3 regions of the Bacillus sp. ISL-35 genome follow, and region 3 is predicted to be linked to each of the others. Evidence: predicted binding sites of a transcription regulator. Region 3 holds the regulator's gene; each other region holds the start of a gene.
What was found. Region 3 encodes Rex, which represses fermentation and respiration genes when NADH is low (regulators of the CRP and FNR family bind a similar motif). Its sites were predicted from a motif close to TTGTGAAATATTTCACAA; they were not measured.
Positions count from the first base shown of each region.

Region 1: a site for Rex is predicted at 1,510-1,527, ahead of J7E38_RS03015 (formate/nitrite transporter family protein). Genes of this name have one in related genera too.
Region 2: a site for Rex is predicted at 1,885-1,902, ahead of J7E38_RS06360 (AtpZ/AtpI family protein). Genes of this name have one in related genera too.

Region 1 covers NZ_JAGGQK010000001.1:576,837-580,119, forward strand. The annotation lists gene J7E38_RS03010 (endonuclease MutS2) at 1-698, shown strand, start outside; gene J7E38_RS03015 (formate/nitrite transporter family protein) at 1,548-2,387, shown strand; gene J7E38_RS03020 (XapX domain-containing protein) at 2,451-2,618, opposite strand; gene J7E38_RS03025 (MFS transporter) at 2,825-3,283, shown strand, end outside.
Region 2 covers NZ_JAGGQK010000004.1:36,757-40,039, forward strand. The annotation lists gene J7E38_RS06355 (S8 family serine peptidase) at 1-1,802, shown strand, start outside; gene J7E38_RS06360 (AtpZ/AtpI family protein) at 2,069-2,290, shown strand; gene J7E38_RS06365 (ATP synthase subunit I) at 2,297-2,668, shown strand; gene atpB (F0F1 ATP synthase subunit A) at 2,692-3,283, shown strand, end outside.
Region 3 covers NZ_JAGGQK010000025.1:5,046-8,328, reverse strand. The annotation lists gene J7E38_RS22310 (GNAT family N-acetyltransferase) at 1-36, opposite strand, end outside; gene J7E38_RS22305 (CPBP family intramembrane glutamic endopeptidase) at 272-1,003, shown strand; gene J7E38_RS22300 (YdiK family protein) at 1,007-1,207, shown strand; gene J7E38_RS22295 (redox-sensing transcriptional repressor Rex) at 1,232-1,888, opposite strand; gene moaC (cyclic pyranopterin monophosphate synthase MoaC) at 1,916-2,410, opposite strand; gene J7E38_RS22285 (ABC-F family ATP-binding cassette domain-containing protein) at 2,592-3,283, shown strand, end outside.

The sequences.
Region 1 (3,283 bases), on a different contig from region 3:
TTCTGGATGAGCTTGGCTCTGGAACCGATCCAGGAGAAGGTATGGGATTGGCGACAGCCATACTTGAGAACCTGAACAATAAGGGAGCGACCATATTCGCTACAACACACTACAGCGAAATCAAAGAATTTGCGGATTCACATGAAGATTTTATGAATGGCTCAATGGAATTCGATCTCGAAACATTGAAACCTACCTACCGTCTGCGTATCGGAAAAGGAGGCGATAGCCAGGCTTTTGCAATAGCACTAAAGCTGGGAGTCCATCCAAAATTAATCGAACGGGCCCATATGATCACTTACAAATCAGAAAAGAATTACACTGAACTGTTTCAAGATAGCAGTGAACTAAAAGGGAGGGAAAAGCAGCTTCTCGTTAATAAGCATAAAAGAAAAAAATCGGCTGATGCCAGCAAATCAATCATCCGTTACGAAATGGGCGATAGTGTATACGTAACAAGTTCTGGAGAGCTTGGCGTCATTTATAAAGGGCCCGACAGTAATGGAAATTATATTGTGCAGCTGAAGGACGGAAAAATAGAAGTAAATCATAAACGTCTGAAATTGAACATCCCTGCGACAGAGCTTTATCCAGAAGACTACGATTTCAACATTCTATTTGAATCAAAAGAACACAGGAAGCTCTTGAATCAAATGGAGCGAAAGCATGTTGAAGGAAGTATTATCAGGCAAGATTGATGGGTTTTTGAAGGATTAACGATGATGGGCCTCAATGCGGCGTGGCTTGGGGGCTCGGAATTGTGCTGGCCGGGTATTAGAGTGGTAAGATAATTTGTCTTAGGAACAGGTTCGGACAAAATTATGGTTTGTTTTCGTGTATATGTCCGAAGTGACTCCAGGTTCGGACAAAATCATGGTTTACCGTCGTGAATTTGTCCGAAGTGCCCCCTGGTTCGGACAAAATCATGGTTTGGCCTCGTAAATTTGTCTGAAGTGATCCCAGGTTCGGACAAAATCATGGTTTGGCCTCGTAAATTTGTCTGAAGTGGTCCCAGGTTCGGACAAAATCTTGATTTGGCCTCATAAATTTGTCTGAAGTGACCCCAGGTTCAGACAAACTCCCGGCTTCACTAGGTAGTTTTGTCTGAAGTGATCCCAGGTTCGGACAAAATCATGGTTTACCGTCGTGAATTTGTCCGAAATGACCCCGAGTTCGGACAAAATCATGGTTTGCCCTGGTGAATTTGTCCGAAGTGACCCCGTGTTCAGACAAATTTCCGGCATTTCCAAGTGTTTTTGTCCGAAGTGCCCTCATGTTCAGACAAACCTCCGGCAAAACCAGGTGGTTTTGTCAAAAGTTGCTCTGCAATTATTGAAGGTGGATCCAATAGGGGAATCCCCTTATTGGTTTTTAACAAGTATCAGTAAAAAGATTGAAATCAGCGTTAAATAAAAGATGGAAACGCTTTAAAAATGGTCATAAACAGTTCATGTGTTTTGCCCTTAACAAACAGATTGATCAGGTATAAGATTAAACCAACAATAAAAATAGTGATTTATTTCACAATCAACGTGGAGGTCTTATTCTTGAGCAGACAGCCTATCGATATTGCCATTGGTATTGCTTTGAAGAAGAAAGATTATTTAAGGGATTCGAAGTTGAAGTATTTAATGAGGGCAGCACTTGCAGGTGTATACATCGGTTTTGGCATTATGGTTTCATATCGCCTGGGAGAGTATTTTTTTGATGCGCATTCTCCAGCAATTCCAATTGTAAGCTCGATCTTTTTTGGATTGGCTCTGGTCCTGATTTTATATGGCGGCGGCGAGCTTTTTACTAGCAATACGATGCTAATGACCATCAGTTCTCTTAAAAAGGCAACATCATGGAGGGATACCGCTGAAAATTGGATTGCTTGCTATGCAGGAAATATAATAGGTGCTGTATTTTTTGGGATGTTCATTATGTTATCGGGAATTTTCCCAACGCCTGAAAAAACACAATATATGATGGAAACTGTAAGCATGAAGATGAATACTCCAGCCATTCAATTGTTTTTCCGCGCGATCCTCTGTAACTGGCTTGTATGCCTGGCAGTTTGGATCCCTTACAATATTAAAGGAGATGCAGCAAAAATCGGGGTGATGATGCTGCTGGTGTTCGCTTTCGTAGTATCGGGCTTTGAGCATAGTGTCGCAAACATGGTGTTATTTTCGATTGCTCTTCTTGTTGAACATCCAGACACCATTAGTTTAGGTTTAGGAATTCATAATCTCCTGACAGTTACGATAGGGAATATCTTAGGCGGGGCATTTTTCGTTGGAACAATTTATGTATACCTGGATGCCACAAAAAATGTCACGACACATAAGCAAGTGGAATCAAATACTTTATTTGGGCAAAATGCTCTTAAACAATACTCATAGTATAAGAAAAAATCCGCGGAAACCCCGTGGATTTTTTGCTGATCATATTGCCGAACCCCTTCATCATTTAAAGGAGTTCAAAATCCATTCTCCAACAACTCCGCCTAAATAAACGCCGACAATTCCCAGTACACCTGCCAGAACTGGTGGTGCAGGAAGCGGAAGCTTAAGGAATTTAAATAAAATACCAACGATTAAACCAGCAACCAGGCTCAATATTATTTCTCTCATGATTTCACCGCCTCTTATGGCATGATAGCTTTAATCAATAGGTGAGCAGACGTCTGATCACTTTAAACCAACATTATTTTAACATGACATAATCAGAATGAAAACGCTTTATTCATTCTTTATTTTGCATAATCCGATTTTTTCTATTCTTATACTAAAATAGTGGTAAAATATAACTCTATAAATCGTCAGCACGGAGGATTTAAATGGAAAAGCAAGTAAAACAGAATATCCTTACATTACAAGGTTTTTATCTTTTTGTATTTTTCGGGATGGGAAGCCTCTTCCCGTTATTAAGTATATATTTAACGGATGTGGAGAAATTGAATGGCTATCAGATTGGATTAATCCTGTCGATTGGCCCTGTAATCATGATCTTTTTCCAGCCGTTCTGGGGAATGCTTGCCGATATGAAAAATTACCATAATCGGCTGTTAACACTTACGACACTGATAACTGGAATTGCTGCTTTTGGTTATCTCGTATTTGACAAATTTTTATTGTTCTTGATTGTTGCCATTATCCTGGCCATTTTCCAAAGTGCCATAATTCCATTATCCGATAGCATCTCCTTAAAATACACAAGCAAAGTCGGTGTCAACTATGGAAATGTCAGGTTATTCGGATCACTGGGATTTGGCCTCGCAGTATTCGTGATGGGAAGA
Region 2 (3,283 bases), on a different contig from region 3:
ATCCGGACTTAAGGAGAAGTTTTGCCGGCGGCCATGACCTCGTTGATGGCGATGATGATCCGATGGAAACAAAGGGCCATGGATTCAAAAGCACGCTTCATGGCACGCATGTGGCTGGCGTTATTGCAGCAAATGGGAGGATGAGAGGCATGGCTCCCGAAGCGAAAATCGTTGCCTACAGGGCGCTTGGTCCGGGCGGAAGCGGGACGACCGAGCAGGTGATTGCGGCGATCGATGAAGCGATCAAGGACAAGGTGGACATCCTGAACCTATCGCTTGGCAATGATGTGAATGGTCCCGACCTGCCGATCAGTCTAGCGCTTAACAAAGCGGTGGATTCGGGAATCGTCGCAGTCACGTCTTCAGGGAATTCAGGTCCCAACCGCTGGACAGTCGGGTCGCCGGGGACCGCTTCAAAGGCGATATCGGTCGGTGCTTCCACTCCCCCGATCCAGGTACCGTACATCACCGCCACAGGCAACACGGAAGAAATCAGGCTCGAGCTTTTACAGGGCTCGGACAATTGGAAGATTACCCAGAGTGAGAACCTGGTGTTTGCAGGACTTGGCAGAAAAGAAGACATGAAGGACGTCAGTGATAAGCTTGTCCTTGTCGAACGGGGCACGTTGACTTTTACCGAAAAAGCGAAGAATGCCTTCGAAGCGGGTGCGATTGGTGTCATCATCTACAACAATACGGATGGTACATTCTTCGGCAACCTTGAAGAGACCCTGCCAATCCCTGTAGCTGCCATCAGCAAGAAAGCAGGCCTGGCATTGAAAAAACAACTGAAAAACAATTCAATGCTGATTCGCGTCCATTTAATAGAAGAAAAAGATATCCTGGCAGACTTCAGTTCACGCGGCCCGGTGACGGTCACATGGGAAATCAAGCCGGATATCGTGGCGCCGGGGGTTGCGATTAACAGCACGATTCCTGGAGGCTACCTGCCTCTTCAGGGCACGAGCATGGCAGCGCCGCATATCGCTGGTGCTGCGGCGCTCATTAAGCAAGCGCACCCGGATTGGACTCCTGCTGAAATCAAGGCGGCACTCATGAACACCGCCAGAGAAATCCAGGATCAGTCCGGAAAAACATACAGGACATTCGAGCAGGGGGCGGGCCGGATCCAGACAGAAGCGGCAATCGAGACCGAGAGTCTGGTAGTTCCAGGATCGCTGCAATTTGGGAAATTCCAGCTGGCAGATAATATGCATCGGCATAGCGCTCGATTGAAAGTGAAAAATACGGGCTCCGCCGAGAAGTCCTATTCCTTCTCGATTCCGAAAAAGCAAAAAGGGATTGAATGGGAGCTGCCGCTGAGCTTTACACTCAAGCCGGGTGACAGTAAGGATGTAGAAGTGGCGATGAAGGTAACACCGGAGATGCTGGATGACAAAATCAATGACGGCAGCCTTGTGATGGACGACGGAAAAAATAAGATCCGCATACCATATCTGTATGTCCTTGAAGAACCGGATTATCCGCGGGTGATGGGCTTCGGTTTCGCGCCAGCCGACTCAGGGAATGCCTACCGGTATGAAGTATACCTCCCCGGAGGAGCAGACGAGTTTGGGATTGCCCTTTTTGATCCGGATCAATTCCGGTTCCTCGGTTTTCTCGATTGGGGAAGGAAGCTGAAAAAAGGGATGGCCGAAAAGGAAATACCGCTTGAAAAACTGCCGGAGGATGGGGTGTATCTGGCAAAAGTATTCGCGAAGAAAGCCGGCCGCGAGAGCATGATTGAAACGATGATTTATATTGAAAAAGCATCTAACGAAAACAGGACCGGAAAAAGGTGAATTCTCCCTCCGGTCCTGTTTTTTCTGTTATAATAATATAATACTGATATAGGGTTGATGGTATATTTTCTCAGTGGAAACTTTGTGAATTTTTTCACCCCAATCGATTGACATTGACATTTGCCTATTGTATGCTTACAAAGGGCATAAAATGATAAGGTTTTCAATGTTGATATGCAAGCTTTTTTTTATGTGAAAATATTGTTTTTTCAAAAATATTTCTCACTCCCCAGAATGTCCATTCTCTAAAGTGAGGATGCGTTTTTATGCGCCGAAACAACCGCCACCCTTTACAAGCGATGGCACTCATGTCCGCTATACTATCTCAATTGGTAGGCTCCATTTTAATTGGCATATTTTCCGGAAGATGGCTGGACCGTACCCTTGGTACAGAGCCACTTTTCTTAATATTCGGATTGCTGATCGGACTGGCGGCAGGTGTGTATGCCATGCTTCGCCTCATCCAACACTTCTTTTCGGGAGACTAGCCACCAATGGAAATCAAGGATATGTTTACTCGCCAGCGAAAATACATATTTACATTATTGTCCTTATATGTACTTGGATATGGGTTTACAACCTATCAATCTGTTTTTGCCGGATTGATCTTTGGTACAAGCCTGAGCCTTTTTAATTTATGGCTGCTTGCGAGGAAAATGAACAGCTTCGGGGATTCGGTGGTACAGGGGAAGAAGGTTCGCTCACTTGGCTCGATGTCGAGACTTGCGACCGGTGCGCTTGCCGTAATCATTGCGATGGAATATCCAGATCGCATAAACCTTGTATTTACGGTTTTGGGATTAATGACAGCTTATATTGTCATTATGATAGATTTTTTTGTCCAGACTTTTCAATCACGTAAATAGCGGGGAAGAGAGGTGAATAATTGATGCATCATGAAGCTCCATTAAAAGAAATATTTGGGCTTACTTTTAACTTAGCAAATTTGCTGATGATTACAGTAGCAACCGCGATCGTATTCATCATTGCAGTTCTTTCGACTCGTAGGCTTGCGATGAAACCGACAGGAATGCAGAACTTCATGGAATGGATTATGGATTTCGTCAAGGGAATCATCAACAGCACGATGGACTGGAAGGATGGGGGAAGATTTCACGTCCTTGGAATCACATTGCTGATGTATGTGTTTGTTTCCAATATGCTGGGACTGCCGTTCTCCGTCGTTGTCGATAATGAACTATGGTGGAAATCACCGACAGCTGACCCGGTCATCACACTGACTCTTGCAGTCATGGTAGTTGGACTTTCCCATTATTATGGCGTTAAGCTAAAGGGCACTGCTGAATATGGCAAGGAATTCTTTAAGCCATTTTGGTTCATGTTCCCGATCAAGATCATTGAAGAGTTCGCGAACACGCTCACTCTTGGTCTTCGTCTTTACGGTAACATTTACGCAGGTGAGATTCTTTTGGGTCTGCTTGCAGCCAGCCTCGCAACCGGAGTAGGCGGACATTTGGCCG
Region 3 (3,283 bases):
CCGCAAAATCAGTCGTGGCGTTTCCAAATAAATCATTTGTACCTCCAATTATTCTCAAATTGAAAATGGCACCTTAACCGGATACAGTAAACCCGAACAAGTAACTTTTTCATCCTGGCCCTACAATTTGAACTTTTAAATCATTTACTAGTAGAATAAAGAGAGTGTATATAGTAAGCAAAGCGGTCCCCGTATTTTATTTTACAGGCCAGCATATTATTACGTAAAATTTCAGAACATACATTTCTGCATTATTAAGGAGTTTTTTCAATTGAAAAAAGAATACTGGTACGTCCTTATTGCCTATATTGTTATGCAGCTTTCAAGTCTTGTCGGGGTGCCACTCATTGCTTTGATCGGTGCTGCGATGGGAAAAAGCCTGAATGAAATGCAAACCCTCGCGATTCCATACTGGCTCGTAACCAGCTTTTCGCTGACACTCCTGATCATCCTGCTGATTTTAAGGAAGGAAAGAAACATAAATGCTGATTTGCGCGAAGCATCTTCGCCGGCAAGCTCGGCGGCATGGGCATTCGCCGGGGTATTCCTGGCCCTGTTCGCCCAGTCGATTGCAGGCAGCATTGAAAGCATGCTTGGAATTGAGATGGGCTCGGAGAATACACAGGAAATCATCAAGCTGATTGAAAGGTTCCCGGTTGTGATCCTTGTCAGCTCGATCATCGGTCCGATTCTGGAGGAAATCGTCTTCCGGAAGATTATTTTTGGCAGCCTGCACAAGAAAATGAACTTCTTCTTGGCAGCCTTGATCAGCTCCGTCATATTCGCACTGGCCCATATGGAGCCGGAGCATGTGATCCTATACTCAGCAATGGGCTTCACCTTTGCGTTTCTATATGTAAAAACAAAGCGGATCATCGTGCCAATCATCGCCCATGTTACAATGAATACAATGGTTGTCCTGCTTCAATCCGTATTCAGGGAAGACATTGAGAGAATGATAAAAGAAGCAGAGAAAATTCAAAGCTTTATTGGGGGATTTTAAGTCATGAAGCAATCGCCTATGTTTTCAGGCATTGTCTACATCTTGTTAGGCAGCTTATTCACCTATTTCGCCATCCAGAATGTCAACGATACAGGCTGGGGATTTTTCAGTTATTTGCTCGTCCTGCTCGCCACCTTTGACTTCGGTTCCGGCATCAGGATGATTCTGTTTCATTTCAAACTTAAACAAATGCAGAAAAAATAGCTCCTTCATCGAAGGAGCCATTTTTTATTCTTCTGATTCACTGTCTGTCGGATAATGTTTCAAGAAATAAATCAATGATTGCAGTTCTACTGCCAAATCAATATGATGGATCCTGATCGAAGACGGCACATTCAGCCTCGCCGGCGTAAAGTTCAGGATTCCCTTCACATTCGCCTGTACAAGTCTGTCTGTGATCGGCTGTGCCACTGTTGACGGCACTGTCAGGATTGCCACCTGGATGCCTTCCTCAACCACAACCTTATCGAGATCATCCATGTGATAGACAGGCACATCGCCAATCTGCGTCCCAACCTTATCTGGGTCGACATCGAAGGCAATTTCAATTTTCGTATTATTGTTTTTGGAAAAATTATAATTCAAAAACGCCGTTCCCAAATTACCAACGCCAATCAGCGCAACCTTCGTGAGTTCATCCTGGTCGAGCGTCTTTCGGAAAAAAGTCAGCAGGTAATTCACATTATAGCCGTAACCCTTTTTACCCAAAGCCCCGAAATAGGAAAAGTCCCTCCTGATCGTAGCCGAATCCACTTTTACCGCTTCACTCAGCTCCGCGGACGATACCCTCTGCTTGCCTGAAGAATGCAAGTTCAATAAAAATCGGTAATATAGCGGCAAACGCTTAGCAGTTGCCTGCGGAATCTTCATAGCATCATTCGTCATTCTCCATCCTCCACCCTGTTCGTATTTCTATTTTAACTTCTCATCTCTCTTAAAATCGCCGTTTTTCCCGCCGGTTTTTTCCACGAGATAGGTCCTGCCGATCACCATGCCTTTGTCGACGGCCTTGCACATATCATAAACAGTCAGCGCGCATGCTGCTGCTGCTGTTAACGCTTCCATTTCTACCCCTGTATTCCCTTTTGTTTTAACAGCTGCAGCGATATTTAATATATAGTCATTACCATTTTGCTCCCAATCAAACGAAAGGTCAATGCCTGTTAATGGAATCGGGTGGCACATCGGGATGATCTCTGACGTCTTCTTGGCCGCCATGATGCCAGCAACCTGCGCGACTGCCAGTACATCGCCTTTTTTCATTTTATTTTCAGTAATCCTTACATATATATCTTCATTAACGGTGATGCTTGAATGGGCGACTGCCGTACGGACCGTCTCCGGTTTTTCACTGACATCGACCATCTTCGCTCTTCCCTCTTCATTAAAATGCGTAAATTCTGCCATGTTCAAGCTCCTTTCAACCAAATAATACACTATTTTCCCAAACTTGTGTGTGAACTTTGTTTCTATCTTCACATATAGAGGAGGAAATTTTTCATACCTTACCACCCATTGCAGGCCGCACATATTGCCGAGCCCATAGGATTGGGTTACACTATCCCTAAGGCATTAGAGGTGAAAAATAATGATTCTATTACAAGTCAATCAGCTATCAAAATATTTTGCGGCTGATCTTATTTTATCGAATATCAAGTTTGAAATACAGACCAATGACCGTGTTGCCCTGGTCGGCCGGAACGGGGCGGGAAAATCCACCCTGCTGAAAATCATTGCCGGCTATGAATCCCATGACGGCGGCGAGATTATCCGCCCGAAAGGAACATCAATCGGCTACCTGGCCCAGAATACCGGACTGGAATCCGAGAAAAGCATTTGGGATGAAATGCTGGCTGTTTTTGACCATCTGCACAGCATGGAAAAAGAACTGCGCCGGCTTGAAGAAAAAATGTCGGATCCTGGCATCCTGTCGAATGAGTCAGAGTATGAAAGAGTATTAAAGGATTATGACGTTTTGCAGGTCCAGTTCAAGGAAAAAGGCGGCTACCAGTACGAAGCGGACATCCGCTCCGTCCTTCACGGCCTGAACTTCCAGTCTTTTGATTATTCCACAAAAATCTCCACTTTAAGCGGAGGACAGAAAACAAGGCTTGCGCTCGCAAAGCTGTTATTGACTCGTCCTGATATTTTGATTCTCGACGAACCGACTAACCATCTGGACATTGACACACTTTCCTGGCTTGAGCAGTATCTCCAGGGCTATGACGGTGCGATTTTAATTGTTTCACACGACCGTTACTTCCTTGATAAGGTTGTGAA